Regions from separate parts of the Clostridium acetobutylicum ATCC 824 genome, predicted to be linked through region 3. Evidence: riboswitches for the same ligand, from Rfam matches in the RefSeq annotation. Region 3 holds a riboswitch; each other region holds the start of a gene.
The links. A riboswitch is a leader RNA that binds a small molecule or an ion and turns the genes downstream of it on or off. The one in region 3 is predicted to bind S-adenosylmethionine.

Region 1 (8,101 bases), 1.4 Mb from region 3:
TTAATCGCTAAAAATGTCAATCCCAAAGATATAACTAATGCAAAAACCAAAGCCTTTATCATGAAATTCTTCACGTTCCAAATCATATGCAAAAATCCACCCTCATATGGATTTTTCATAACTCTACCTTCTTTTATAATATTATACAAAATAAGTATACTACTAATTTATTTACCTCGAACAAGAATTAATCCATTTCCCTATGAATTAATTCTCATTTTGATTTCTCATAACCAATACTCTTATAATATCATAATATATATAAATTTAAAATATCCTATATAAAGATTTTAACATAAGTATAATATTATACTAATATATTTTAAAGTTATCCTAGAATAAAAATAGCCACTTATAAGAATGGCACTGAAAAACTATAAGCTTTTCAGTGCCATTCTTATATCAAGCATTTATTATAAATATTTTTTTATCGCTTCAACTCTATCCAACTGCTCCCATGGTAATTCTACATCTAATCTACCAAAGTGGCCATAAGCTGCTACTTGTCTGTATATTGGCCTCTTAAGGTTAAGATCTCTTATTATAGCTCCTGGTCTCAAATCAAAAACTTTTTCTACTATTTCAACAATCTTACTTTCTTCTATCTTACCAGTACCAAAAGTGTCAACTGAAATAGATACTGGTTTTGCAACTCCTATTGCATATGCAAGCTGTATTTCAAGTTTATCAGCAATTCCTGCTGCTACAAGATTCTTTGCAACCCATCTTGCTGCATAAGCTGCTGATCTATCAACCTTAGTTGGATCTTTTCCTGAAAAAGCACCGCCTCCGTGTCTTCCATATCCACCATAAGTATCAACTATTATCTTTCTTCCTGTAAGTCCTGAATCTCCTTGAGGTCCACCTACAACAAATCTTCCAGTAGGATTTATATAATATTTTGTATTTTCATCTAAAAGTTCAGGTGATATAACATACTTTACTACTTTTTCAATTAAATCTTTTTCAATCTGCTCATGTCCTATTTCAGGTCCATGCTGTGTTGATATTACAATAGCATCTACCCTTACTGGCTTATCATCTTCATACTCTATTGTAACTTGAGTTTTTCCATCTGGTCTTAGATAGTCCAAAGTACCGTCTTTTCTAACCTCTGCTAATCTTCTAGATAATCTATGAGCAAGCGCAATAGGCATAGGCATAAATTCTTTAGTTTCGTTTGTCGCATAACCAAACATCATACCTTGATCTCCTGCACCAACTGCATCAATTTTATCCATTTCACCTTTTTTAGATTCTAAAGCTTCATCTACTCCCATTGCAATATCAGCTGATTGTTCATCAATAGATGTTACAACTGCACATGTATCGCAATCAAAACCATATTTAGCTCTAGTATATCCAATCTCTCTTACAGTTTTTCTTACTATTTTAGGAATATCAACGTAACAATTTGTTGATATTTCTCCCATAACATTAACAATTCCTGTAGTCACTGTAGTTTCACAAGCAACTCTTCCATTTGGATCTTTTTCCAATATGGCATCTAAAATAGCGTCTGATATTTGATCGCAGATTTTATCTGGATGCCCTTCTGTTACTGATTCAGATGTAAATAACTTTCTCATTATATCCACTTCCTCCTACAATATAAAAATAAAAGTCTCCTCAATAAGAAGAGACTTAACATTCTCTCTCTTATCTTGCAGAATAATTCTGCAGGAATTGGCACCATTATGTACTTAAATTAATACATCGGTTGCCGGGTTTCAACGGGCCCTTTCCCTCCACCTCTCTTGATAAGAGTTTCCATTCAATTATATTACACACTAAATAATACACTTTATAACAATCTTAGTCAATATAAACTTAAAAAAAGACACTTGTGTGTCTTTTATGGTGGAGGAACATGGATTCGAACCATGGAAAGCTGAGCTAACAGATTTACAGTCTGCCCCCTTTGGCCACTCGGGAATTCCTCCACATTTGGTGCTGGCAGTAGGAATTGAACCCACAACCTACTGATTACAAGTCAGTTGCTCTACCAATTGAGCTATGCCAGCTTATTAAATTTTATTAAGTGGGCATTACAGGGCTCGAACCTGTGACCCTCTGCTTGTAAGGCAGATGCTCTCCCAGCTGAGCTAAACGCCCTAGTTTATTTAAATGGTGGAGGAACATGGATTCGAACCATGGAAAGCTGAGCTAACAGATTTACAGTCTGCCCCCTTTAGCCACTCGGGAATTCCTCCACAAGACTTGCATCAGCAGTTTTCACCGCGTCAACAAGTAATATTATACGTTGATACCCTTTAAAAATCAATGGCCATAATAGACCATTATCGGCAAATATCATTATATTTTTCAGCAATATCTCTTAATTACTCCACTTTTAGCACGCAAATCATTTATATATATTATTATTTTAAAATCTATTAGTGATATTAAAAGTGTTAAGTACATATAAATTATCTAGGAGGTGATTCTGTTGAACAAAATCAAAGCTTTTTATAACCTACCAATGGCATACTACAGGCTCTCAAATTTTTTAAAACATTATATAGATGATAATACAATAATAATATGTATAGGAACAGATCGCTGCATAGGTGACTGCCTTGGCCCTATGGTTGGAACAATGCTTAAGGAAAAGTTCTTTCCACTAAACGTTTACGGGACAATTTCGGAACCTATCCACGCTTTAAATATAGATAAAAAACTGTACAAAATAAAAAAAGATCATACAAATTCAACAATAATAGGCATAGATGCTTGCTTAGGTGATACTGAAAATATAGGTGAGATTCAAGTACGAGATTATGCTATTCATCCTGGAAAGGGCGTTGGAAAGTCACTTCCAGATGTTGGCGAAGTTTCTATTGTTGGAATAGTTGATTCCTGTGAAAGCAGCGAATTATTTACTAATAGAAATATACGTTTAAACTTAATCTTTGAAATGTCAAAAGTCATAGTTCAAACGATTATTCATTCTTATTATCTTCATAAAACTTTTAGTGATAGTATTTTTCCAGATAGCGCATCTACACTAAAATAGAAAGCGAGAAAATATAATTAAAATACATTCTAGTCATTAAAGGAAAAATTGAAAGGGCAGCATGCCCATTCAATTTTTAGAATATTTTATAATTTGCATATAAAAATTGACTTTAATGAATACTTATATTTTAAATTTAATTTTCTCGCTTACAAATTTTATTCTTAACTATAATTTATAACTAAAGTTACCTAATAAGACTTAACTCATCATTCATATCTATCTTGTCTATATACTCAAGTGATTTACCCGTTCCTAAGGCAACACATGAGACAGGATCTTCAGCCACATATACAGGCACTTGTGTTACCTCTTGTATGAACTTATCAAGTCCATTTAATAGAGAACCTCCGCCTGTCATCATTATACCCTTATCTGATACATCTGCCGCTAACTCTGGAGGAGTTTTTTCAAGAACAGCATGTGCACATTCTGCAATTGAACTTACAGCCTCTTTAAGTGCATCACGCATCTCTGAAGAAGATACTTCAACGTTTTTAGGGAGTCCAGTAACTAAATCTCTTCCTCTAATCTCCATAGTCTCCTCTATTTCCTTCTTATATGCCGAACCTATATTTATCTTTAAATCTTCAGCCGTTCTTTCGCCAATCATTAATTTATGTTTTTTTCTTATATACTTTATTATAGATTCGTCAAATGTATCTCCTGCTACTTTTATAGAGCTTCTTACAACCATACCACCTAATGAAATTACAGCTATATCTGTAGTTCCTCCACCTATATCTATAACCATATTACCACTTGCTTTAGTAATATCGAGACCTGCTCCAATTGCAGCTGCTAATGGCTCTTCAATCAAACTAACTTTTTTAGCCCCTGCATTTTTTGCAGCATCTTTTACTGCTCTTTGTTCAACTCCAGTAGCCTCACAAGGAACACATATTATAATTTTAGGTTGAGAAATTCTTCTCTTACCGCAAGCTTTTCTGATAAAATGCTTTAGCATCTTCTCTGTTACATCATAGTCAGAAATTACACCATTTCTTAATGGACGTATTGCAGTAATATTACCTGGTGTCCTACCTATCATTTGCCTTGCTTCTTCTCCAACAGCCAAAACTTCATTATTAGTACGATTGATTGCTACAACAGATGGTTCTTTCAGAATAACACCCTTACCTTTTAAATAAACCAATACCGTAGCGGTTCCTAGGTCTATTCCCATATCATTTCCTATACCAAAAAACATTCCTTTATTCACTCCATCTCATACGTTTATTTCTACGTTTTAAATATAGATATATTTTTTAATCCTAAAATATCCAAACTACATTTCCCTTAATTAAAAAATTAAACAATATATCCTACAGTGTAATAATACTAAAATATATATTTATATATCTTCTATATTATTATAAACGGAATGTTTTTAACCTTCAATAGCTTTATACTTCATTTTTGTTGCTTTTCCTCCTCTTATATGCCTTTCCGCTTTATTTAACTCCAGCACACCTTTAGCAAGCTCAGCAATTTGAGGATTTATTTGAGGTAATCTTTCTGTCATATCTTTGTGTATTGTACTCTTACTAACACCAAAAACTTTAGCTGTTTTTCGAATAGTAGCCTTAGACTCAATTATATATTTCGCAACTTCCATAACTCTTTCTTCAATGTAATCTTTCAAAGTTGCTACCTCCTTAACCCTTCTAATTAATAAATATGCATTAATATCACCATAAATTACTTTGAGTGTTTTCAAAGTAATTTATTAATCTTAATGAACTAAAATTTTTTCAGGATCTACAGCTAAATAAGTTCCATCGTTTTGCTTTTGATCAATTTCAAAATACAAACAACTTGTATCTGTTATCAATTTATTACTGTAATTACTGTCACCTATTTTACCTATAGTTTGACCTTGTTTAACATTATCATTCGGTTTAACAGTTATGCTCTTTTCATCTAAATTATCATATACTGTAGTGTAACCTGTTTGATCATTTGAAATAGTAACTTTACCAGCATCAATAGCTTTTACAACTCCATCACAAGCAGCTATAACATTGGAATCTTTACTAGGAGATATATATTCTCCTGGTATACTAGTATACTTTCCATTTTTAGAATACCAAGTATCAAATTTAACTACTATATTGCCATTTTGAATTGGTTCCATAAAACTCTTTTTTACAACGTTATTAGATGATGCTTGTGTTGTTGATTGAGTATCTTTCTTAATTAAATTTTGATTTTGATTAACTTGCTTTGCATTCTCTATTTTTTCTTTAGCTGCATTTCCCTTATCAGTTACTTTCGATGTTTTATTTTTATTCTGTAAAGTACTTTTCTGACTAGGCTGATTTACCGAAACACTCTTAGTGTTAGTCTTTATGTTCATATATATGCTAACTGCACCTATAATACACAAACAAAGAAATAACACTATGTAAAAAGCATTTCTTTTTAAAAAATCCATCACCCTACTTTGTTTATTACTTTTGTTGTTTTTCCAATCATTATTCATTGCTAACACCTCCTTTTAGTATTGTGTCCATAACATAGCAAAAAATACATTTTATATGACTTTTTTTTGTAAAACTAATGTAAAAATTGTAAAAATAAAAAGCTAGTTTCATCGAAGTAGAATATAACATGAACTTGTTCAAATTATAATTCCACTATTCTCTGAAACTAACCTATTTCTATAATTATACTTGTTTAATTAGCAAACTTATAAATAGCCTTTAGTAACTTATATCCTTAATCTCTACCCCTGTATAATAATGTTTTACTATATCTTTATAGCTCGATCCTTTATCTGCCATAGCTTTAGCTCCATATTGGCTCATTCCAAGACCATGTCCATACCCAATACAATCAAACTCAATATTTGAAATATTATACTTGATCTGAAAGTTTGTTGAATTCAAACCAATTATACTTCTAAATTTTGTTGCTTGTAAAACATTATTTCCTACCTTTATCTGATTAATAGTGCCTGTACTATTTCTTTTCAATATACTAATACCAACTCTTGCTTGAATAAGATTTATTTTGTTATTAACTGATGAATTTATTTTATCCACAAAATCTCCGTAAGACATTTTTAAACTTGTTTTATACTTATGCGCCGACTCCTCTCCTGGACTTGATACACTCTTTAAATATGGTTTATCTTCTCCAAGTACCTCTTTGGCATTTTCAGTTTTTCCACTACTAACAGAAAAATAATATGGATCTGTTATTATTTTATTATCATATGTAATTACTTGTCCTTTAGTATCTTCTACTGCTGTACTTATCTTATTCCAGTATTCGTTTGCCTTATCTTTTGGCCATTTGTTTAGTACATCATCTTGCTTTGTATAAACCTGACATTGAACTGTATTTACAACATCTGCACCATATGCATCCTTGTATTTTCGTCCACCAAATTGCTCCATATGGCATACTGCAAATGTCCTAGCTGCAACTGCTTGAGCCTTCAATGCTTCTATATTAAATTCAACTGGCATTTCTGATGAGATAACACCTTTTATATACTCCTCCAGATTTACCTTCTCAATTTTTTTTTCATTGTCCATGTATACACTTATATCACAATCCTTAGTGTTTTCTTTAACTATATTTAGGGTATCATCATTCTCTTTATAAGAACTCTTCTTCACTATACTATTTTCATTTGTATGATTTTGCTTATCTCCTATTCCACCAACAAATATTGAAACCGAAAAAATAAAAATTATAGTTACCGCTAATCCCATAAAAATTTTTTTCACCACTTATTTATCCCCCCGTTTTTTTATTAAGCTTTAAATTATAAAATTTTATTGAAAAGCATATATAATATATTACTTATTTCCATTTCAAATTATTACATCAAAACTTTACTATTCCTAAAACAAAAAAGTAGAGTTCTAGATTATTATTGTAACCCTATCCTCAATTGGATACTACTACAACTCATCTATAAACTCTACAAGCGGAATTAATTCCCTCAATGATATAATATTTCATTATTCTACTCTTTCAATTTTTGCTCCTAATTTTGTAAGCTTTTTTTCTATACTAACATAACCTCTATCCACATGATATATATCACTAATTTGCGTTTCTCCCTCTGCAACGAGTCCTGCTAATATAAGTGCAGCACCTGCCCTTAAATCCGTTGCTCGAGCACTGCACCCGGTAAGTTCTTTTACTCCTACTATTACAGCACTCCTTCCATCTATTTTTATATTTGCACCAAATCTCTTTAGTTCAGGAACATGCATAAATCTATTTTCAAAGATTGTTTCTGTTATCACACTAGTACCTTCAGTGCAGCATAAAAGGGACATTATTTGAGCTTGCATATCAGTTGGAAATCCCGGGTATGGCATAGTTTTTATATCTACAGGTTTAAGTTCATTTCTACCGTCTATTATAAGACTTTTGCCGTCTATCTCCATATTTATTCCCATTTCACAAAACTTGGCTATCATTGGTTTTATACTTTTCTCTTCTACACCATTTATCTTTATCTTACTCTTTGTTATAGCTGCTGCTATTATAAATGTTCCTGCTTCTATCCTGTCATAAATAGGTGTGTATTTTATTCCTTTTAATTCTTTAACTCCTCTTATTATTATTGCTCCCGTTTCTATCTTTTTTATATCAGATCCCATTTTATTTAGAAAATTAATTAAATCATCTATTTCTGGTTCTTGTGCTGCATTTTCTATTATTGTTTCTCCTTCAGCAAAAACTGATGCCATTATTATATTTTCAGTAGCACCCACAGATGGAAAATCAAGATATATTCTATCTCCTAAAAGCTTAGCAGCATTTGCTTCAACGTATCCATGACCAATTTCTATATTTACACCTAATGCCTTCAATCCTTTAAGATGTAAATCTATTGGCCTAGTTCCTATATTGCAACCACCAGGCAGTGATATTTTAAATCTTCCATATCTTGAAATCATAGGACCCATAATTAAAAAGGACCCTCTCATCTTCCTAACAAGTTCAGCATCTGGTTCAATACTTTTTACATTGGAAGTATCTATTTTCATATCGCCACTGTTTAAGTCTATATCAACTTGTGCTCCTATAGATTTTAACAAATCACTTATCACAAAT
Region 2 (8,101 bases), 220 kb from region 3:
TGCAATAAATCAAGCATTTCATTGGCATCCTTAAAGAGTTTTTGAGCTTCAGCTCCGTATTTAGGATCTTTCATTATTTTGGGGTAATTCATTCCCATATCCCAAGACGTAAAGAAGAAAGTCCAATCTATATACTTTCTTAATTCATTTATAGGTACAGCTTGTAATTTTTTTATACCGACAAATTTAGGTTCAGTTATTTTAGTTTTATTCCAGTCAATAGTAAATCTGTTTTTTCTTGCGTTTTGAATGGAGATAAGTTCAATCTTATTAGTAGAGAAGGTCTCTCTTATTTTAGAATACTCTTCATTTAATTTTTCTAAGAAAGTAAATTTGTTTTCACTCATTAGATTTTTGGCTACGGTAACAGCATCTGAAGCATCAGTACTGTGTACTACATATTTATATTTCGTAGCTAGTTTTAAAGCTGTGTGAGTTTTTGAGGTAGCAGCACCACCCACCATAAGTGGTATATCAAAATTAAGCCTTTTCATTTCTTCAGCTACATAAGCCATTTCATTAAGAGAAGGTGTAATTAAACCACTTAAAGCAATGATATCTGCATTTTCACGTTTTGCCGTTTCAAGTATGGTTTCAGGGGGAACCATTACTCCTAAATCTATAACTTCAAAATTGTTGCAGGAAAGAACTACAGATACGATATTTTTGCCTATGTCATGAACATCGCCTTTAACAGTTGCAAATACAACCTTACCAGCACTTTTATTGTGATTTTTAGACTTTTCTTCGTTTATATAGGGAAGAAGACATTCAACAGCCTTTTTCATAACTCTAGCACTTTTTACTACTTGAGGAAGAAACATTTTTCCCTCTCCAAAAAGTTTACCCACTTTTTTCATTCCATTCATTAAAGGAACCTCTATAATTTCAAGTGCATTTGTATACTCTTTTCTTGCTTCTTCTATATCTTCTTCAATAAATTCAACATTTCCTTTAACTAAAGCATAACTCAACCTTTCACTTGGGCTTTTTTGTCGCCATTCATCCTCGTGCTTTTCTAAGGTTTCAGTCGTCTTTTTATACGTTTGAGCAAATTCTAGTAATGATTCAGAAGCGTTAGATGATTTATTTAGTACAACATTCTCAACCTTTTCGAGAAGATCCTTATCTATATCGTCATATAAATCAATCATTGCTGGATTAACAATACCCATATCCATTCCAGCGTTTATTGCATGGTAAAGGAAAACAGAATGCATAGCTCTTCTTATTGCGTCATTACCCCTAAAAGAAAAGGAGAGGTTGCTAACTCCACCGCTGACTTTAGCGTATGGTAGATTCTCTTTTATCCATTTAACAGCTTTTATGTAATTAACTGCATAGTTGTCATGTTCTTCAATTCCTGTCGCTATAGATAGTATATTTGGATCAAATATTATATTTTCAGGTGGAAACTCAACTTTTTCTGTGAGAATAGTATAAGCTCTCTTGCAGATTTCAATTTTTCTTTCATAAGTAGCTGCTTGACCTTCTTCGTCAAAGGCCATTACAACTACGCCAGCGCCAAAGTTCTTTATAAATTTTGCCTCTTCAATGAACTTTTCTTCTCCAACCTTAAGACTTATGGAATTTACTATGGCTTTACCTTGAATAGACTTTAATCCAACTTTTAAAACTTCAAAATTAGAGGAGTCTATCATAACTGGAACTTTTGATATTTCAGGTTCACTTGCAATAAGTCTTAAAAATGTTTCCATTTCAGAGCGAGCATCTAAAAGTGCATCATCAAAATTTATATCTATAATTTGGGCACCATTTTCAACCTGATGTCTTGCAATGGTTAGAGCCTCCTCATAATTTTTTTCACGTATAAGCCTTGCGAATTTTCTTGAGCCCGCTACATTTGTTCTTTCGCCTATATTTATGAAGTTACTGTTCTTATCAATTTTTATGTTTTCTAGTCCGCTGTAAATTGTTTTGGGTTCCAAGTTTGGAACTTTTCTTGGAGAAATGCCTTTAACTACGCTGCTTATTGCTCTTATATGTTCTGGTGTAGTGCCACAGCAGCCTCCAACTATATTTAAATGTCCTTCAAGTGCTAATTTTTTTACAATGCTAGCAGTTTCCTCTGGCAGTTCTTCATATTCACCAAGGGAGTTTGGAAGTCCTGCGTTTGGATGAAAGGATATATATCTATTTTGTGTTTCAGAGAGTCTTTTTATAAAAGGTATAAGTTCTTCAGCACCAAAGGAACAATTAAGCCCTATAGCAATTATATTTTCGTTTTTTAAACTTTCTGCAAAAGCGTCAAGAGTTTGACCGGATAATATTCTTCCACTTTTATCAGCTATTGTCCCTGAAATTATAATAGGAAGTTTTATTTTTTTATTTTCAAATACTGTTTCTGCTGCAAAGATTGCTGCTCTAGCGTTTAAAGTATCAAATATAGTTTCAATTAAAAGAAGGTCTACACCTCCATCTATTAGAGCCTCTATTTGATGTTTATAGGCATTACATAGCTCATCAAAGGTTACATTTCTAAAACCAGGATTTTCAACATCTGGAGATAGAGAAGCAGTTCTATTTGTAGGCCCAATAGAACCAGCAGCAAATCTAGGCTTATTAGGATTTAGTTTTGTGTAGTAAGTACAAGCTTCCTTTGCGAGTTTTGCCCCCTTAAAATTAATATCATATATTTTATCTTGCATATTATAATCTTTTTGTGATATTTCAGTAGCGTTAAAAGTGTTTGTTTCTATTATATCTGCGCCAGCTTCAAGGTATCTCTTGTGGATTTCTTTTATTATTTCTGGCTTGGTTAAATTTAAAACATCATTGTTTCCTTTTTGATTGGAATGACATGTACAAGATAAGGAACCTTTAAAGTCGCCTTCATCTAGATTAAAGGATTGAATACATGTTCCCATAGCACCATCTAAAACTAAAATTTTGTTATTTAACAAATTCTTTAGTGAAGAATTCATAAGTTAGCCCCCTTAAAAAATAGGATAAAATAAAAAGCCCTTGGAAATAACCTCGGGCTTTACATTCGCGATTATTCTCATCTATCAGCGTTTGCTGCAGGATTTAGCACCACATATATTAAAAAATATACTGGTTGCCGGGTTTCAAAGGGCCAGTCCCTCCACCACTCTTGATAAGATTTTTACATTAAATTTGTTTTTATTATATTAGTTAAATTAAAAAATGTCAATACAGTAATTTTACAATAATAAATACATATATTTATTATAGATATTTCATTTATCCAGTTAAGACTTTAGGAAAATTACTTTATAAATTGGATGTTATAAAATGATTGGAGGTGCATTCATGGATTTTAAGGAAATCATAGAAAATGATAGAATTAGCTCAAGAAAAACAAAGTTTGAAGGTACATTTATAGAATATCTTGATATGGTTAAGAAAAACCCTGATATAGTTAAGCTGGCCCACAAAAGAATATACGATATTATAAAGAGCAAAGGCTCTGAGGTTTTAAAGCCCGAGGAAAATCATAGAATAAGAAAAATTTATGGAAATGAATCAATAAAGAGATATAACTTCTTTAAAAATGATTTCTTTGGTATAGATAAGGTTATTATGAAGCTCATGAATTATTTTAATTCGGCTTCTATGAAAGGTGAAGAAGCAAGGCAGGTATTGTACCTTGTAGGTCCTGTTGGAGCAGGAAAATCATCTTTAGTTGAATCTATTAAAAGAGCTCTTGAGGAGGCAAAACCGGTATATTCTTTAAAAGGCTGCCCCATGAGAGAAGAGCCACTTCATCTTATTCCAAAGCATTTAAGAGGGGAATTTGAGCAGCTTCTTGGAGTGGAGATAGAAGGGGATCTATGCCCTGTTTGCAGATATAGACTTATGCATGAATATAATGGAGAATATGAAAAGTTCCCTGTAATTACTAGTGGATTTTCCATAAGATCTAGAAAAGGAATTGGTGTAGTACCACCTGTTGATCCAAATAATCAGGATACATCAATTTTAACAGGAAGCATAGATATTTCAAAAATGGATCTATATCCTGAGGATGATCCAAGGATTTTTTCCTTAAATGGAGCTTTTAATGTTGGTAACAGAGGACTTGTAGAATTTATAGAGGTATTTAAAAATGATGTAGAATATCTTCATACTATAATTACAGCGACACAAGAGAAATCAATACCATCTCCTGGTAAAGGAGCAATGATATATTTTGATGGACTTATAATAGCCCATTCCAATGAAGCAGAATGGAATAAGTTTAAGTCTGATCATACTAATGAAGCAATTCTAGATAGAATAGTAAAAATAGAGGTGCCATATTGTTTAGAACTAAATGAAGAGAAAAAAATATATGAGAAGATACTTAAAAAGAGTAATTTTACAGCTCATATAGCACCGCACACATTAAGTGTTGCAGCTATGTTCGCAGTACTTTCAAGACTTAAACCGTCTTCAAAGGTTGACCTCATAACAAAACTTAAAATATATAATGGTGAAGATATTGTAGAGAATGGAACAACTAAAAAAGTTGATATAAGCGAGCTTAGAGAAGAGGCGGGAATAACAGAAGGAATGAATGGAATATCCACAAGATTTATAATTAAAGCTATAGATAATGCTCTTTCAAGCTCACAATACGATTGTATAAATCCTTTGGGTATAATGGAAAATATTATAAGATCAGTAAAAGATCTTGATATAGCAGATGATGAAAAGAAGAAGTATTTGGGGTTTGTTCAAAACATAATAAGAAAAGAATATAATAAAGTCCTAGAAAAAGAAATAACAAAAGCATTTATACACAGCTATAGAGAACAAGCTGAAACTTTATTTAACAATTACTTAGATAATGCAGAGGCTTTTGTGAATAAAACAAGACTTAAGGATAAAGCAACGGGAGAGGAGCTTAATCCAGATGAGAAATTTATGAGATCTATAGAAGAGCAGATAGGTATATCTGAAAGTTCAGCTAAGGGCTTTAGAACAGATGTTACATCATATATGTTCTATGTAGTTAGAAATGGTGGGAAAATAGCATATGATGCTTATGAACCTTTAAAAGAAGCTATTGAAAAGAAGCTTACTTCTTCAGTAAAAGATTTATCAAGAATAATAACAAAATCAAGAGTAAGAGATAAAGAGCAGGATGAAAAATATAATGCTATGGTCGAAGAAATGAAAAGAAATGGCTATTGCGATTATTGCTGTGATGTTATATTAAAATATGCCGCTAACAATTTGTGGAAGGATTGATAGAATGGCAATTTTTAGAGATTACAGTATTAATCCTACAGAACATGATAGAACTATAGGGGATAGGAGAAGACATAGAGAACTGGTTGAAAAAGCTATTAAGGATAATCTTGCTGATATAGTATCAGAAGAAAGTATAATTGGAGAAAGTAAAAGTAAGAAAATAAAAATACCAATACGAGGCCTTAAAGAATATAAGTTCCTTTATGGAAATAACAGTTCATCTGTAGGAAGCGGAACTGGAAACGAAAAAAAAGGGGATATTATAGGAAAAGAGCAAATGGGCAATGGCTCTAAAGGAAAAGGTAAAGGTGCAGGAAACAGCGAGGGAGAAGATATTTATGAAACAGAAGTAACTATCGAAGAAGTTTTTTCGTATCTTCTTGAAGACTTAAATTTGCCTAATCTTGATAAAAAGAAATATTCTGAAATAGTAACAGATAGTTCAAAGAAAAAAGCAGGTTATCAAAAGTATGGTATAAGGCCAAGGCTTGCTAAAAAAAGAACAGTTATAGAAAAAATAAAAAGAGAGCAGTCAAGAAAAAGAGCAATAAAAGAATTAGGTAAGGATGATAAGGTAGAAAGATTACCGTTCAGTGAAGAAGATTTAAGATATCATAGAATAAAAGAAAAGCCAAAAAAAGAATGTAATGCAGCAATAATGTGTGTAATGGATTGTTCTGGTTCAATGGATAGTACGAAAAAATATCTTGCACGTTCTTTCTTTTTCATACTCTCTAAGTTTATAAGAATGAAATATGTTAATGTGGAAATAGCGTTTATTTCACACTCTACAGTTGGGCGTGAAGTAACTGAAACAGAATTTTTTCACAAAGTAGAATCGGGCGGGACATATATTTCTAGTGGATTAAATACGGCTATGGATATAATAAAGGAAAGATTTAATCCAGCTACGTGGAATATTTACGGATTTTACGTAAGTGATGGTGATAATTTCACTGAGGACGATGAAAGAGCAATAAAGTCTATGAGAAAGTTCTGTGAAATTGCAAATATGATTGGTTATGCTGAAATTTTACCTTATTCATATTCAGGAACGATGAAATACAAGTTTGATAATTATGTAAAGGATAAAAACTTCATATCTTCAACCATAAGAAATAAGGAAGATTTATGGCCTGTTCTTAAAAAAATGCTCATAAAGGAATTAAAGGAGTGATAGATATGGGGGACTACACGTTAAAAGAGCTTGAAACCTGGAATGAGAAAATTGAAGGTATAGTCAATGAAATGGGGCTTAATTATTACAATCAGGAATTTGAAATCATAAGTTATAATGGAATGCTTGAAGCGGAGGCTTATACTGGAATGCCATCAAGATATCCACATTGGAGCTATGGAAAGGCATATGAAAAACAAAAAACACTTTATGGTTATGACCTTGTTGGGCTTCCATATGAAATGGTAATAAACTCAAATCCATGCATAGCATATTTGATGAAAGAAAATACTTTACTACTTCAAATTCTTACTATGGCACATGTTTATGGTCACAATGATTTCTTTAAGAATAATAGGCTTTTTAGAGAAGGTACAGATGCCAGTGAAACTGTTAATATGTTTAAAAATGATGCTGATACTATAAGAAATTATATAGACAATCCAGCAATAGGAAATGAAAAGGTGGAAAAAATTCTCGATGCAGCACATGCAATAAGATATCAAACTCACAGAGTAATAGGAGAGAAAAGACTATCTTATGAAGAAATAAGAAATAAAATAATACAAGATTATAATTCAAGCTATAAGCCTAGAAGTATAATAGAACCTTATGAAAAGCCTGTAGAGCCAGATTTGAGTAAGATACCTTTAGAGCCGGAAGATGACATTATATATTTTATAGAGAACTATGGTAATCTTCAAGAGTGGGAAAGAAATGTAATAGAAATTGTGAGAAGGGAAACTGCTTATTTTATTCCACAAATTGAAACCAAAATAATGAATGAAGGATGGGCGAGTTTTTGGCATTATACAATATTAAATGAGCTTAAGCTTCCAGATGGACTTCATTTAGAGTTCTTAAAAAGGCATAATGATGTATTGTCACCTATTCTTGGCTCGTTAAACCCTTATTACCTTGGTTTTAAAATTTTAAAGGATATAGAAGATAGATATGGCAGAGATAAAATTTTTGAGGTTAGAGAAATTGAGAGGGATGAATCTTTTATAAGAAAATATCTTACTAGGGAACTATGTGAGGAATTAAATCTATTTGAATTTTCCAAAAGAAGAGGAGAATATATAATAGATAATGTTGCAGATGAAGAGGGATGGAAAAATATAAGAAACTCAATATGCTCAGGATGTGGTATGAATAGTATACCAGTAATAAGAGTTGTAGAATTGTCTAAAAAGGATAACAATTTGATATTGGAGCATCTTTACGATGGAAGGGAACTTAATATGCAGTATGCAGAGGAAACCTTAAAATATGTGGTTAACTTGTGGAAGGGTAAAGTTACTTTAAAAACTACTATTGAAGGAAAAGAGTACAGGATAGTATGTGATGAGAATAAAAAAATATGTGAAGTGAAATAAATATATATCATTTGCATTATAGGGAAAATAGGACTTTGTAGTCTTATTTTCCTATATAAATATATTTTAAAATAATATTGACATAAGGATAAAATAATTATAAGATATAACTGATAATGATAATTATTATCGATAAACTCTTTAACTCTCTCGAACATTGACTGCTGCAAATTAGAAATTTTATTTGTGGCAGTCTTTTTGTTTAAAATTAGATTTAATTTATGAGTATTGCTATTGTTATCAGTTATAAGTTAAAATTAAAGTTATAGGGAAAATAATTGAAATATTAAATTATAAGTTGTTTTCCTGTAACAATACGAAAATT
Region 3 (8,101 bases):
AGGTGTACCAACGGTTTTAAGCCATTCCTTAAATTCATTATACTCCTCTATCACCATTAACAAATAATTTCCTTAAAATCTTTACAAAGCACATGAAAAAATCACCTGTAGGCTTTTATTATGAAAGCTTCACGGTGATTTTATTTTTTCTTTAGAATGGAAAAATCAATAAAAATTCTTCCATTCTTGATTCGATCATAAATTGAATATCATTTTTTCAATAAATAATTATAAATTAACTTACCCATGAGAATATTTTCTACTCAAGTGCTATTTTGAAATTCTCAATTAAATCTTCTATGTCCTCAAGTCCAACAGATACTCTTATTAGATTGTCACCTATTCCAAGTTTAATCCTTTCATTATGAGGGATTTCTGCATGGGACATTTTAGCTGGATATGAGACTATAGTTTCTACTCCCCCAAGACTTACGCCAACGGCAGCACATTTCACTTTTTTCATAAAGCTTTTTGCTTTTTCAGTGCTGCATGCTTCAAAGGACAATACAGCTCCTGCTCCTGAGGCTTGGGAAAGGTGTATTTCTCTGCCTTCATGGCTAGGCATTCCTGGATAGTGTACTCTATCAACAAATTTGTTAAGTAGAAGCCATTTTGCAAGCTCTGTGGCATTATTTTGTTGATAATTTAGCCTTACCTTAAGGGTTTTCATTCCTCTCAATAATAACCATGAATCTTGTGGACTAAGCACTGCTCCAAAGGCATTTTGAACAAAGTAAATCTTATCCGCTAGCTCTTTATTTTTCGCAACAACAAGGCCTGCAACAATGTCACTGTGTCCATTTAAAAATTTTGTAGCACTATGAACTACTATATCCGCTCCAAGCTCTAGTGGTCTTTGAAGATATGGTGACATAAATGTATTGTCTGCAATAACCAATAACTTGTATTCTCTTGCAAGTTCAACTATTGCCCTTATATCTGTTATTTTCATAAGTGGGTTTGATGGTGTTTCTATATAAATTGCTTTTGTGTTCTTTTTTATTGCTCTCTGAACTTCATTTATATCTGTTGTATCTACAAATTCACACTCAACTTCAAACCTTGAAAAAAATTGTGTTGTTATTCTGTAGGTTCCTCCATAAACGTCTTTTGGTACGATTATGTGATCATGGGCTGAAAAAATGCTCAAAACCGAGGAAATTGCCGCCATGCCTGATGAAAAAGCAAAGCCTTTGTAACCTCCTTCTAAAAGAGCTATTGTATTTTCTAATGCTTCACGTGTAGGATTTCCTGATCTTGCGTAATCATAAGTTACATGTCCATCTATGTTTTCTTGATGAAAGGTTGAAGTTTGATATATGGGAGTACTTATAGCTCCTGTTGCCTTATCTCCTTCAAATCCGCTGTGTATAAGCTTGGTTCCAAATTTCATTTTAAAATCCCCCTTAATATTTATGCTTGCAATGCTTTATCTAAGTCTTTTATTAAATCATCTACATTTTCGATTCCCACAGAAAATCTAAGAAGCTTATCTGTAACGCCTAGCCTTTTCCTTATATCATCTGGAATATCTGCATGAGTTTGAGTATAAGGATAGGTTATTAAACTTTCCACTCCACCAAGGCTTTCAGCAAAAATTATTACTTTTACGCTTTCAAGTACTTTTTCTACGGTTTCTTTACTATCTACGTAAAAGGAAATCATTGCTCCAAAACCTGATGCTTCACTTTTTAAAATATCATGACCAACGTGCTCCTCTAATCCTGGATAAAGAACCTTTGTAATTTTCTTATGTTTTTTTAAGAAGTTTGCTATTTTAATTGCGTTTTCCTGCTGTCTATCAAGTCTTATGTGAAGGGTTTTTATTCCTCTTAAAATTAGCCAACTATCAAAAGGTGCAAGCACAGCTCCAACAGAGTTTTGTATAAATCTAAGCTTTTCAATTAACCTTTCATCATTTAAAATGACAAAACCTGCTAAGGCATCATTATGTCCACAAAGATACTTAGTTCCGCTGTGAAGAACTATGTCTGCTCCAAGCTCTAGTGGTTTTTGATAGTAAGGCGTCATAAAAGTATTGTCCACTATAAGTAAAGTATTATGTTCTTTTGCTAATTTACTAACCTCTCTTATATCAGTAATTTTCATAAGAGGGTTTGTTGGAGTTTCTAGGTATATGGCTTTTGTATTTTCCCTCAATTCCTTTTCTATATTTTCAGTGCTTGTTGTATCTGTATATGTGACTTCAATTCCATAATGTTCATATATCTCCTCAAATATTCTATAGGTTCCTCCATACAAGTCATCTGAAACGATTATATGATCTCCACCTTTAAATATGGTAAGAACACTTGATATTGCAGCCATACCAGAGGAGTATGCGAGACACGCTCTACCATTTTCAAGTGCTGCAACTGTCTTTTCAACTTCATCTCTAGTGGGATTTCCTGTTCTTGAATAATCATATCCAGTTCCTTTATTTAAGCCTTCATGTCTAAAGGTAGAACTTTGGTATATTGGGTAGCTTATTGCCCCAGTTCTGCTCTCAAAACCACTCTCCCCATGAACTGCTTTTGTCTCAAAATTTCTACAATCTATTTCTCCCATAATCTTCTCCTCCTAATAATAAAAAAATAAAACTGCTTCTTATCCATTAAAAAATAAGAAGCAGTTTTAAAAACATTCTCATCTCTCAGGATAAACCTGTAGGAATTAGCACATCTCCAAAATAATTGGATGTTGCCGGACTTCATAGGGCCTATCCCTCCGTCACTCTTGATAAGAAACAATTATTTAGTTTTCGAACTTGTTTAATATGATTATTATATGTTCTATTATTTTAATTGTCAAGAATATTTTTCTATGCTAGCTTATTAGCCACTCTAAATATTCCTTTAATGCAATGTTTTATGTTTTTAATTTATTTCGCTGATAATTTTAGTCGGTATATTTTTATTTGATAAAAGACGGATTGATTGGGGTTTATGATTCTAATGGGCTCTGCCAAAACCTCTGGCCTAATTTATATGTTGTATTAGAGTTTATTAGCTTTGATAAAAGATGAGTTAATTTGAGTTCATAATCCTAATGTACTTTGTCACCCTCCCTATACTAACTTACATATCTTATTAATTTTATTTTCTTTGAACTATTTGAATTGATATTTTGAAGTTTTAATACCTATTATTAGCCTTAGCACAAAACATTTTTCTTTATAAATACCTATATGTAGTGCTTGACTCCTAAATTTTCTACCTTTATAATATGTTTTAAATGTAAACTTTAATATTAGTTATAATAATTTTAAATAATTATATTATAATATAAACAAGTTTTTACAATTAACAAAGGATGTGTAATTTAGTGAAAGAAAAAAAGATAAAAATTCTTTGCAGTATTGCTATAATGTTTATGATACTATTATCAGTAGGTTGCTCAAAAACAGGTCAATCCGACGATAATTCATCAAAGTCTAAAGCTTCCGTTAAATCAAAGTGGATACCTAGTAACACTAGTACTAATTTAAAATCAAAATATAGCGTAACTCGAAGTAAATTTGTATCTCAAGGACAAAATATAATAGATAAATTGAAATTAATATGTGATAAATATGGAATTAAATATACTTTGAATGATAAATATTCTAAAGGTAATTGGTTAGCTTTTAATGCTAAAGATATAAAAGAAAATGGCAATAATGGAAATGTGTATGATATTTCATATACTGGTGATATTATAACTGATGGAAAGGGAAATACAACAGCTTATAACAATGTTGAGTTGGATGTAAGACAAAAAAACAATAAACATTTTGATACTAGATATTGTAAGTTTCTAAGGGAATTTATAACCAGCTTAACTGGAAATAGCAATTATGATTTTAAAGACTTTAATTCTTCGGTAAAGCAGGTAGATAAAGATTATACTAAAAAAGTTTTAGCAAATAGAGTAAAAAATAATGCTAAATCCTTTGAGACTATAAGAGTTGTTCAATATAATGATAATGAAAATACTTTAGAATATAGATTTGTTACGGGCTCAATGCCTTTAAAATAATTAAAAAACACGCCCTAGCTTTCATATGAAATTTATTTTTCATTAGCTAAGACGTGTTTTTTAGGTTGTTACCCCATTGCAACTTATTTGTCTTTTAATACTACCTATATTAAAGGTAGAGGTGTATTTATATGAATTTTTGTAGCTAGCATTATTATTTGAGTGATAATCGTAGAAATAGTATAGCGTAATGATGGATTTACGCTATCTTTCCAACCCCCTTTATTAACAACATCCTTAATTAGCTTATTTTCTTTTTTGAATGACGTGTTTTTTCTAAGTTCATGATTATAATGGGCTCCGCCCAAACCTCTTTATTAACGACATCCTTAATTAGTTTATTTTCTTTTTTGAATGACGTGTTTTTTCTAAGTTCATGAATATAATGGGCTCCGCCCAAACCTCTTTATTAACGACATCCTTAATTAGTTTATTTTCTTTTTTGAATGACGTGTTTTTTCTAAGTTCATGAATATAATGGGCTCCGCCCAAACCTCTTTATTAACGACATCCTTAATTAGTTTATTTTCTTTTTTGAATGACGTGTTTTTTCTAAGTTCATGAATATAATGGGCTCCGCCCAAACCTCTTTATTAACGACATCCTTAATTAGTTTATTTTCTTTTTTGAATGACGTGTTTTTTCTAAGTTCATGAATATAATGGGCTCCGCCCAAACCTCTTTAGGTGTACATTTTTTTGACGAAGTCTTGGACATTCTTTAATTTTAGGAGATCCTTTTTAGGGAACGCTCTATCCATTACACCATTTGACATTTTTAATTTTATGTTTAGTGGCTGAGGTCCTCCATTTGTTTTTAAATCCTCATAGAATTGATCGTATCTTTCTTGTTCTGTTCCTTCATAAGTACACTCTTTGTAGTTAAAGTAATCTGTTGAGAAAGAGTACTCAATTTTAAATTCCTCTAAGCTTCCTGTGATTTTTATCTTAAATAATTTCATTTTAATCCTCCTAAAATAATATAGTTTGTGGGTTTATGTATATGAAAACCAGGCAAACTTAACTATCCACACTGTTCCCCCCTGAATACTAATATGGGTAAGCTAAGTTTTACCTTAGTTTTCCTTCAGTACATATTCTTTACAGGGTTAATCCAAAGCTTAATTTAGATTAACCTTAGATTTCTATTCTGCTTCTCCAGATATCTCTTCTTGATAGTATTGTTTATCAAGACTTTTGAAGAATGGGAAGTAAACTATAGCAGCTATTGCAATTATTATAAGCTGGAGTACCGCTCCTCTCCAACCTGCAACTATAAGACCCGATAGTACAGGCGGTGTAGTCCATATTGCTTGAACAGCTGTAAAGCAAGGTACTAAACCAGTATATATTGCGAAGTAAGTTAGTATTCCTGAAACAAGAGGACAAATCAAAAATGGTATAAACATAAGTGGATTTAAAACTATTGGTAAACCAAATAGAACTGGCTCATTTATATTAAAGCAACCTGGAACTAAGGCTAATTTACCTAACTGTTTAAGACGTTGTGATCTAGCGAATAAGAAACATGCTGCAACTAGTCCTAAAGTTATTCCTGAACCTCCTAAGGTTACAAAGTTATCTTGGAACTGCTGACATACTATGTGAGCATTTTTTCCAGCTCCTGAAGCTATTAATTTATGTCCAGCTTTGAAAACATCCTGGTTTGCTAATGTATTTGCTTGGTATATAGAGTTCATAACACCACCGATAAGAGTAGCACCATGAACACCAAACCACCAGAAGAAAGATATAACAAATGGTATTGCTATTGCTCCACCTAATGAGTCCGTTATTCCTTGTAGTGGAATTTGTAATACTTTATAAATCCATTCAAGTGCAGTTGCACCTGTAACAATATTAAAGAATATGAATATTAACATAGAACCTGTTATAATAACAGCACCTGGAATTAATGCTGAGAAAGCATTTGAAACACCTGATGGTACGCTTTCTGGAAGTTTGATTCTTATATCACGTTTTAAGAACCACGAATAAATATAACCTGTAAGTACACCAATAATTAAAGCGGCTATCATTCCTTTACCGCCGGTCCAAGCTTTTGGTATTACACTTTGAACCTTGTCGGCATGTTTCATAACAATTCCACCAACTTTATCACCTATATTTATTGGTGAATAACTTGGCATGATAATTAAAAATGCTACTGCACCTAAAAGTCCTGCTGTAACTGGATCCTGGCCTTCATTTTTTGAATATTGAGCTGCTATTCCTATTACAGCCGCAATTGCCATTATATCGAAGGTTGAACCTGAAACCTGAGTTAATGGAACAGCCCAATTTGGTCCAAATATTGCTGTCATCCAAGAGTTCCAGGATTTAATTGGAAAGTTAGCAATCAATAAAAATATTGATCCAACTAGAGTAAGTGGCATTGTGATTATAACTCCATCCTTTATGGCAGTTATAATTTTAGAGTTAGCAAATTTCATTATTGGCGGTATGAGTTTTTCTTGAATGGTATCTACTTTACTCATTATTATAATTCCTCCTCGATAATTTTATATGGTATATAAATTAAGTCCTGTTTAAACTATATATTTTTACCTCTTTCTTCTATTACTTTTTTATACCAATAAAATGATAATTTCTTCTTTCTATCTAAATTGTGTTTATGGTCTACATATATAAAACCATACTGTTTTTTGTATCCGTTAAGCCAACTTAAAAGATCGATTACTGACCAAGCGTAATATCCTTTAAGGTTTATCCCCCTACTTATAGCTTCTTTTATTGCTCTTAAATGAGCTTCTATGAATTTTATTCTAGGCATATCAAGAATTTCATCTTCTATTATTGGATCCTGATCGCCTAAACCGTTTTCAGTAATATAAATTTTGATATCACCATACTGTTCTTTCAATTTCTCAAGCCCCAAAATTAATGATTCAGGTGATATCTCCCAGCCCCATTTAGTGTAAGTTTTGTCGTCCATTTTTACTGTTCTATAAAATCCATCAAAGGATGCATTTCCAGGTGCCCCTGTAGAGTTCTCCCTTGTTCTTTCAATTTTTTCCCCTGTGTCATGATTTTTAATTACTCTTTGAGGTTGATAGTAGTTAAGTCCTATAAAGTCATTAAGCGGAGCTGCCTCCCTTAATGTATTCAATTCCTCATCTGTCCAATCTGGTAAAAATCCTTGTTTTTCTATATTTTTAATTACATATTCGGGGTATTTTCCCTTTAATATTGGATCGTAATACCAGGTAATCTCATATTGATTTGCATGATATGCAGCAGCCTTATTTTCTTCCTTATCATCAACACTGAAGGCTGGTGAGAATACATGCGTTATTCCTATTTCGCCATACTGTTTTAATTTTTTATATTCAATAACTGATCTGGCATGAGCTGTAAATACATTGTGTGTTGCTTGAAAATACTTTTTAACATCTCCTGTTATACCAGGCGGGTGAGCTCCACTTAAGTATCCATTGCTGCAAAACACTATAGTCTCATTAAAAGTAATCCAGCGCTTTACCCTATCTCCAAACGCTTCAAAACACGCTTTAGCATACTTTACAAAGGCATCTACAGTTTTTTTATTTGTCCATCCTCCAGCCTTCTCCAGTACCTCTGGCATATCCCAGTGATACAAGGTAACAAATGGTACAATGCCATATTTAAGGCACTCATCGATCAAATTATTGTAAAACTCTATTCCCTTTTGATTTATTTCTCCATCACCATCTGGTATTATTCTTGGCCAAGAAACGGAGAATCTGTATGAATCAAGTCCCATTTCTGCCATCAGTTTTACGTCTTCTTTGTATCTATGGTAGTGGTCTACTGCAACATCTCCATTAGTACCTTCAAAAGTTTTTCCTGGTATTTTGGTAAATACATCCCAGTTAGATACTCCCTTTCCATCTTCATTCCAGGCACCCTCTACCTGGTATGATGCAGAAGCAGCACCTAAAAAGAAATCCTTTGGAAATTTCATTTTCTACCTCCTTAAGTTTGTCTTTTATTTTCCTAAAACCTTTAATGCATGATCTAAAACCTTTTCACCATTGAGCATTCCATAATCAGCTGAATTTATTACTTCTACTGGTACTCCCTTT
Region 4 (8,101 bases), 1.5 Mb from region 3:
AAGGTTATGGAGGAATTAGTAGATTATATAAATAAAGATAAAACTGAAAAAGAAATGGCTAAAGTAATACAAGGAATATTTGAAAAAAACGGAATAGAGAAACTTTCTTTTGATACTATTTGCAGCTATGGTAAAAATGGAGCAGATCCTCACCACATGCCTGATGACACTGAGCTAAACAATGGAGATACTATAGTTATAGATATGGGAGGAGTATATAATAATTACTGCTCTGATATGACAAGAACTTTTTTCTATAAAGAGGCATCAAAAGAGGCGAAAAAGATTTATGAAACAGTGAAAAAAGCAAATGAAGCAGGAAAAAAAGCTGTAAAGCCAGGTGTGAAATTAAGTGATATAGATAGAGTGACTAGAGAAGTAATCGAAAAAGAAGGATATGGAAAGTACTTTACACATAGAACAGGGCACAATATTGGAATAGAAGATCATGAGTTTCCTTCAGTCGGAGGTAATTCTGATATAGAAGCTCAAGTAGGAATGGTATTTTCAATAGAACCGGGTATATACGTTCCTGGGGAATGTGGAGTTAGAATAGAGGATTTAGTAGTTGTAACCGAAACAGGCTGTGAAGTTTTAAATAATGTTAGTAGAGAGCTTAAGATACTACAATAATCAGGGAGACGATTTATGGCAAGGTATGTGGTAAGTGATTTGCATGGATGTTATAATAAGTTTACTGAACTGCTTAGACTAGTGAGATTTTCTGATAAAGATGAGCTATATATTATAGGTGATATTTTTGATAGGGGACCAGAACCTTTAAAAATTCTAGATTATATATATGAAAATAAAAATGTATATCTTATAAAAGGAAATCATGAATATATGTATCAAAAGTATTATGAAGATAAAAATCCAGATTTATGGTTCTTAAATGGAGGAAAAGTAACCTTTAATGAGATAATAAAAAGAGGTAAGTCCTTTAATGATAAGCTATATGAATATATTAAAAGTTTACCAATATATAAGGTTGTAGATAATAATATTTTAGTACATGCACAGTTGCATTTTCCACCATTTTATAGCGAATTGAGTATCAAAGAGATACTGCGTTTTCAGCTTGAAGAAACTGTTTTGTGGAGTAGGCATAACATAGGTAAAGAAAAGAAAATTAAAGGATATAACATTATATGTGGACACACTCCTGTTCAATCAATAAAAAATACAACAGAAGTAAAAATATTGAGAAGAAAAAACACTTTTTATATTGACTGTGGTTGTGTTTATGGAGATAAGGCAGGAGGAAAATTGGCCATGTTAAGGCTAGAGGATTTCAAAGAGTTTTACGTTTAATAATGAGGTTAATGTTATGGCTTAAGTAAGCTACATTAACCTTATTTATTTTGCAAATAATAGGCTTATATAAATAGAATAATTATAGGCTTGAGAAAAAAACTATTGTAAGTTGAGGTATAATATTCATAAGAGTTTTAATTTTATAAAAATATGGAGGCGATTAAATTGGCTATTGCGCAAGCAACAATAATACCAGTAGGAACAGGCTCTACTAGTTTAAGCAGCTATGTAGCAGCATGTGAAAATATACTTAAAGCTGAAAAGGAAATAAAATACAAATTAACTCCAATGTGTACAATATTTGAAGGTGAAATTGATACAATAATTAGGGTTATAAGAAAAATGCATGAAATTCCTTTTGAAAATGGAGCAGAAAGAGTAATTACATCCATAAGTATAGATGATAGACGTGATAAGAAGGCATCGATGGAGCAAAAATTAAATTCTGTTAGAGAAAAATTAAAATAAAACCAATTTTTTTCAATATGAATAATAAACACTTTTATGTAAATAATAACAGTTGAGGTGTTTATTATGGTAAATGTAAAACTATTGTTAAAACATATAGAAAATTTGAGAGATAATTTGTACAATGAGATAAATGGAAAAAATGCAAAACTTACAGATAAGTTAGTGCTAAGAAATAGCTGTGCACTAAACAAAGAAATAAATGAGTATTACAGGCTCGTTGATAAAATAAGAAAAAGATACAGTAAAGTTAAATGATTATAACTATTTTTATCATTGGAACTATATTTGGAAGCTTTTTTAATGTGTGTATAGCTAGATTACCAAAGGGAGAGTCTATTATATATCCTCCCTCTAACTGTACTAAATGTCATAATAAGCTTAAGTGGTATGATCTTCTGCCATTAATTAGTTATGTTATTATAAAAGGAAGATGTAGGTACTGTAAAGAAAAAATATCATATAGGTATTTTGCATTTGAATTTTTGTCAGGAATTATGTTTTTGGCGATATACCTCAAGTATGGATATCAATTAATAACGCTTAAATTCATAGTACTTTTTTCATTTTTATTTATTATTTCAATTATAGATTTAGACACGACAAATGTATATTTGTGTACAACTCTGCCAGGTATAATATCAGGTATAATTTTTATAGCTATAAATATATTTTATAAAAATCATATTTACGGTTATTTATTTGCTGCTTTTTTGTATTCAGGAGTAATTGTTTTAATAAATATTATTACTAAAAAGATAATTGACATGCCAGCGTTTGGCAGCGGAGATGCTGAGGTTTTACTTATGTGTGGACTATTTTTAGGAATGAAACTTGGAATGTTTATGTTATTTATATCTTTTGTACTTGCTGGATTTGTATCAATAGGTTTAATATTACTTAAAATTAAAGATAGAATGGACTATATAGCTTTTGTACCCTTTGTAGCAGCAGCATCCGTTATAACTATATTATATGGACAAAATATTTTGGATTTTTATAATAAATTAATTTTATAATTGAAAATCTATTGACAGATTTATATAAAATGATATAATTTAATCATAAAGTAAAATAAACGATTCATATATGAATAGTAGGAAAAATTGAATATATTTATGATAAGGTCTTATCAAGAGAGGTGGAGGGACTGGCCCTATGAAACCCAACAACCAGCATTTTTTAATTAGATGTATGGTGTTAATTCCTGCAAAGTTAATTTTGAGAGATAAGAGGATTATAAAATTTTAGAAAGCTAAAATCCTCTTCAACTAAGAAGAGGATTTAATTTTATATATTTTTAGGTTTAGATATTGAAGTTAAAATATAATAAAAAGGGGATTTTAAAAATGAGTGAAGAAAGAAAATTTGGTTTTGAAACATTACAGGTTCATGCAGGACAAGTTGCTGATCCAACTACAGGATCAAGAGCTGTACCTATTTATCAAACAACATCATATGTATTTAAAAATGCTGATCATGCAGCAAATTTATTTCAATTGAAAGAACCTGGAAATGTATATACAAGGATAATGAATCCAACAACTGATGTATTTGAACAAAGAGTAGCAGCTCTTGAGGGCGGAGTTGCTGGACTTGCAACAGCATCAGGACTTGCAGCAATTACCTATGCTATTTTAAATGTGGCAAGTGCTGGGGATGAAATTGTTGCAGCAAGTACCTTATATGGTGGAACATATGAATTATTTGGGGTTACTCTTAAGAAGCTTGGAATAAAGGTTGTTTTTGTAGATCCAGATAATCCTGAAAATATAAGAAAAGCAATAAATGATAGGACAAAAGCTGTATATGGGGAAACTATTGGAAATCCAAGAATAAATGTTTTGGATATAGAGGCAGTAGCTAAAATTGCCCATGAAAATAAAATACCACTTATAATCGATAATACATTTGGTACACCGTATCTTATAAGACCTATAGAATTTGGAGCAGATATAGTTGTACATTCAGCAACAAAGTTTATAGGAGGACATGGAACTACTATAGGTGGAATTATAGTTGATGGTGGAAAATTTGATTGGAGAGCTAGTGGAAAGTTTCCTGATTTTACAACACCGGATAAGAGCTATAATGGACTTATATATGCTGATCTAGGTGCACCTGCTTTTGCTTTAAAAGCAAGAGTTCAACTTTTAAGAAATACAGGTGCAACGCTTAGTCCACAAAGTGCTTTTTATTTCCTACAAGGGTTGGAATCACTTTCACTTAGGGTTCAAAAACATGTTGATAATACAAGAAAGGTAGTTGAATTCTTGAAGAACCATCCAAAAGTTTCATGGATAAATTATCCTGAACTTGAGGAAAGTCCTTATAAAGAGTTAGCAAATAAATATCTTCCAAAGGGTGCAGGCTCAATATTTACATTTGGAATAAAGGGAGGACTTGAAGCTGGTAAAAGATTTATAAATAGTGTTAAACTATTCTCTCTTTTGGCAAATGTTGCAGATGCAAAATCACTTGTTATACATCCTTCAAGTACAACTCATGCTGAACTTAATGAAGAAGAACAAAAAGCAGCTGGTGTTACTCCAGATATGATAAGACTTTCAATAGGAGTAGAGGATGCAGAGGATTTAATATGGGACTTAAATCAAGCTCTCGAACAAGCTTAATTGCTTAAATAAAAGGTGTATACAATAATTGAATATATGTGAAATTATGTTATCATATTTATATGATAACTTCTACGTAAATCGCTGAAGATATTTCATCTTTAGCGATTTTTACATAAGATATAAGTGAAAGGATGCTTAAAAATGAATTCTAAAAAAATTTTCACTGATAAAAAACTTGTGGTTTTATTTGCATCTATTTGCTGCTTCCTGTGGGGGAGTGCTTATCCAGGTGTGAAAATAGGGTACAAACTATTTAATATAAAATCAAATGATGTACCAAGCGAATTTGTATTTGCAGGATACAGGTTTGCCTTAGCAGGAATAATGGTTATTATAATATCTATAATACTTCACAGGAATATGAAAATTTTTAATAAAAAAAATATAGTGCAAATTTTTGTGCTTGGAATTACACAAACCTTATTGCAGTACATATTTTTTTATGTAGGGCTTGGATACACAACAGGGACTAAAGGTTCTATAATGAACAGTACTGGAACTTTCTTTAGTATAATACTTGCAAATTTTATATATAAGAATGATAAGCTTAATATAAATAAAATTATTGGCTGTATTATAGGGTTTATAGGTGTTATAGTTGCCAACTTTAATTCTGATATCTTAAAGTTCTCATTTTCATTTAAGGGAGAGGGCTTTATTATGGCAGCGGCTTTTGTGCTTTCGGTTTCAAGTATATATGGTAAAAGAATAACACAGAAATTAGATTCTATGATAGTAACAGGCTATCAGCTTTTTATAGGTGGGGCTTTTCTTGCAGTCTTGGGATTTTTTAATGGTGGGCATTTAACAGGTTTTCATGTTGAATCAATATCCCTGCTAGTATATTTGGCAGTACTCTCAGCAACTGCATTTTCATTATGGGCAGCACTTCTTAAATATAATAAAGTTGGAATAATATCGGCTTTTAATTTTTTAATACCTATATTTGGTGTACTTTTATCTGGAATATTTTTAAAAGAAAATATCCTTCAATTAAAAAATTTAGCTGCTCTTATCTTAGTGTGTTTTGGTATAGTACTTGTATATATTGAAAAGCCGACTGCAAACAATTAAGATATGGAAAAAATTAAAGATAATTTTGGAGTGAAAAAATATCCCAAGAAGAGAAATCAGCTTGGGATATTTATAGTTTAAATGTAGGTTACACTAACTATAAGGTTAGATTCTAATGATTATGCCACCACATATTTTTACAATATGGAAAATAAGGACATAAAGGTCTTCTTCTTCTCCTTCTTCTTCTCCTTCTCCTATGATGATTCCTGTATCCATCATCATTATCATAAAGATCATCACTATCGTAATCATCATCATAGTCATTGTCATAATATTGCTGATCATCATAATCATCAAAATCTCTGTTGCCACAACTAGAACATGTAGAATAATTTTGATTTGGATAGTTCATCATCTGCGGCATCATAGGACAGAGAGGATATACACTTTGCGTTCCTTGAGAAACCATAGGATAAAATGGATTCCCAGCATTCATTTGAGCTTGATTATACATTACGGGTAGATAATTCATAAATGGGCAGGAATGAAAATTTATATCATGTTCATAATCATCATCTGTCTCATATCCGTGGTCGTGATTATGGTTATTATTGTGATTATTAGTATTATGATGATGGTGGCGACTGTCTTTATTAGAAGGTGAAGTTTCATCTGATGATATGTCTGCACATACATATTTATTATAGTACATATAATCCTCCTGAAAATTAACTTCATGAGTATAGTATGAAATTAGTCAGAAGAAGTTTACAGTTTTATTAAAAATATGTACTATTGTAATAGTGTAATACATAATGAAATTACAAGTTGTATACATATATGAAAAAATTTAATTATTAATAGATTGTTTTAATAAAAGAAATATATAGTACATATTTTTAATGTAATATTCTAATCAAAGATATATAGATATTGTCCTCATCAAAACGCCAGTATTTTTACTGGCGTTTTAATTTTATGATTCCATTATACGTTTTGAATCAACATAACTATTTTTCAATTGTTGAGAAGCATCATCAAATGCTGGATACCAAGATTTTTTTACCATCATATCTGAAAGATTATGTTGATTATTTATAGCTGAAATAAGTTGAGCATCAAATACCTGTCTTAATTGTGGGTTCATAGTTTGACAAGTAGCAGTAGATAAAGAAACTATAAAATCATCTAAATTCATCATAAAATCTGACGCTATATCTTTATTTGTAAGTGTTTTGTCACCTGTTCCAGTTAAGTTTTCTATTATTTTCATAAAAGTACCTCCCATAAGATTACTCATCACCTATAAAGTTTTGTATTGATTTTATATTATTTTTTTGCTCATCTTTCATTTTGTTAAAAAACGCCTTTAAATCTTCGTCTGTAGTCATTTTAGATACGGAATCAATTTTTTTATATGTAGTTATCTCACTATTTAATATTTTTGTTAAATGAAGAACTTCAAATGGTGCTAATTTAGAAGACTGCATATTAAATACCTCCATTACTTATATTATTAAAATTATTATACGTAATTTCAATAAATGTATACAATAAAAATTGAACGAGGAGACATTAATAAAATATCTACTCGTTCAATTTTTTTTATTCTTCAGATGGCTCAAATTGATCTTTACCAACTCCACATAAAGGACAAACCCAATCATCAGGAATATCTTCAAAAGAAGTTCCTGGATTAACCCCATTATCTGGATCACCTTCGGCTGGATCATAGATATAACCACATACTACACAAACATATTTTTTCATTATAATTGCCTCCTTTTATTGGGATATACCATTTTTTAAATGGTATATCCTTATAATTATTTATTTTAAATTTAAAAGTTCATCAATCTTGTCTTTATCAAAGCCTACTACTATGTTTCCGTCTATATTTATTACTGGAACACCGCTTTGATGTGATAGATTTAACATTTCATCTCTTGCATTCATGTCATCTTGAACATTTGCATCTATAAAATCTATATTTTGAGAAGCCAAGTAGGACTTTGCTTTTTTGCACCATGGGCATGATGTTGTTGAATATACTTTTACCATAATATACGCTGTTAATACAACAGCTTCGCCTCACTTTCGTATAATAATTAATATTAATTAATAATTGTTATCGCTTAATTATATTATAGCACTTTATCCAAAAAAAGCAATAGATAGATTTAAATAAAAATATGCTATTAAAATATAGTATATGCGCTTAATAATAAAATAAACAAAATAATAAAATTTTATTTGGAAGAGAAAATTTTAAATAAGGCAGAAAAAAATTTTTAACATTGCTAAGTAATATGTTAACTTGAATGTTTTTAAATCATAATATAGTATGAGATGAATTTTTTTAACTATAGGGGGTAAAAAAGTGGGGGAATTTAATTTTGCTGCAACTGGTACAACTTATATTTATTCTGCGACTCCAACGAAGAACTACAGCACATCAGATATTATTTTTGTAGGCAGAAACGTTAATACAGCAGATATTTATAGGGGAATCGTTGTATTTGATATATCATCTATTCCAATTGAAGAGTCGATATTATCTGCAACTCTTAAATTGTATGTGAGCTATAATTATAATTCACAGTTAAAATCTATTAAATTTTATAGTATATTACAAAAATATTCTATTAATACTGTAACCTATA

Region 1: another riboswitch for S-adenosylmethionine. It lies ahead of metK (methionine adenosyltransferase); the one in region 3 lies ahead of CA_RS02195 (trans-sulfuration enzyme family protein).
Region 2: another riboswitch for S-adenosylmethionine. It lies ahead of metH (methionine synthase); the one in region 3 lies ahead of CA_RS02195 (trans-sulfuration enzyme family protein).
Region 4: another riboswitch for S-adenosylmethionine. It lies ahead of CA_RS14325 (O-acetylhomoserine aminocarboxypropyltransferase/cysteine synthase family protein); the one in region 3 lies ahead of CA_RS02195 (trans-sulfuration enzyme family protein).

What each region holds. Positions count from the first base shown of each region.
Region 1 covers NC_003030.1:2,989,641-2,997,741, forward strand. Annotated here, with positions in the region: gene metK (methionine adenosyltransferase) at 414-1,589, opposite strand; SAM riboswitch class I at 1,657-1,767, opposite strand; tRNA gene CA_RS14690 (tRNA-Tyr) at 1,859-1,943, opposite strand; tRNA gene CA_RS14695 (tRNA-Thr) at 1,949-2,024, opposite strand; tRNA gene CA_RS14700 (tRNA-Val) at 2,043-2,115, opposite strand; tRNA gene CA_RS14705 (tRNA-Tyr) at 2,129-2,213, opposite strand; gene yyaC (spore protease YyaC) at 2,450-3,016, shown strand; gene CA_RS14715 (rod shape-determining protein) at 3,204-4,226, opposite strand; gene spoIIID (sporulation transcriptional regulator SpoIIID) at 4,407-4,661, opposite strand; gene CA_RS14725 (M23 family metallopeptidase) at 4,752-5,501, opposite strand; gene spoIID (stage II sporulation protein D) at 5,722-6,756, opposite strand; gene murA (UDP-N-acetylglucosamine 1-carboxyvinyltransferase) at 6,994-8,101, opposite strand, start outside.
Region 2 covers NC_003030.1:668,232-676,332, forward strand. Annotated here, with positions in the region: gene metH (methionine synthase) at 1-2,945, opposite strand, end outside; SAM riboswitch class I at 3,020-3,125, opposite strand; gene CA_RS03165 (PrkA family serine protein kinase) at 3,295-5,217, shown strand; gene yhbH (sporulation protein YhbH) at 5,222-6,397, shown strand; gene CA_RS03175 (SpoVR family protein) at 6,403-7,776, shown strand.
Region 3 covers NC_003030.1:448,208-456,308, reverse strand. Annotated here, with positions in the region: gene CA_RS02200 (trans-sulfuration enzyme family protein) at 260-1,393, opposite strand; gene CA_RS02195 (trans-sulfuration enzyme family protein) at 1,414-2,568, opposite strand; SAM riboswitch class I at 2,644-2,746, opposite strand; gene CA_RS02190 (hypothetical protein) at 3,325-4,017, shown strand; gene CA_RS02185 (hypothetical protein) at 4,700-4,978, opposite strand; gene CA_RS02180 (PTS sugar transporter subunit IIC) at 5,162-6,514, opposite strand; gene CA_RS02175 (GH1 family beta-glucosidase) at 6,571-7,980, opposite strand; gene CA_RS02170 (PTS sugar transporter subunit IIB) at 8,005-8,101, opposite strand, start outside.
Region 4 covers NC_003030.1:2,909,652-2,917,752, reverse strand. Annotated here, with positions in the region: gene CA_RS14350 (M24 family metallopeptidase) at 1-633, shown strand, start outside; gene CA_RS14345 (metallophosphoesterase family protein) at 649-1,314, shown strand; gene CA_RS14340 (MTH1187 family thiamine-binding protein) at 1,483-1,785, shown strand; gene CA_RS14335 (aspartyl-phosphate phosphatase Spo0E family protein) at 1,852-2,043, shown strand; gene CA_RS14330 (prepilin peptidase) at 2,040-2,804, shown strand; SAM riboswitch class I at 2,912-3,020, shown strand; gene CA_RS14325 (O-acetylhomoserine aminocarboxypropyltransferase/cysteine synthase family protein) at 3,135-4,418, shown strand; gene CA_RS14320 (DMT family transporter) at 4,563-5,495, shown strand; gene CA_RS14315 (hypothetical protein) at 5,608-6,150, opposite strand; gene CA_RS14310 (spore coat protein) at 6,415-6,711, opposite strand; gene CA_RS14305 (hypothetical protein) at 6,731-6,928, opposite strand; gene rd (rubredoxin) at 7,044-7,208, opposite strand; gene CA_RS14295 (glutaredoxin family protein) at 7,269-7,499, opposite strand; gene CA_RS14290 (DNRLRE domain-containing protein) at 7,819-8,101, shown strand, end outside.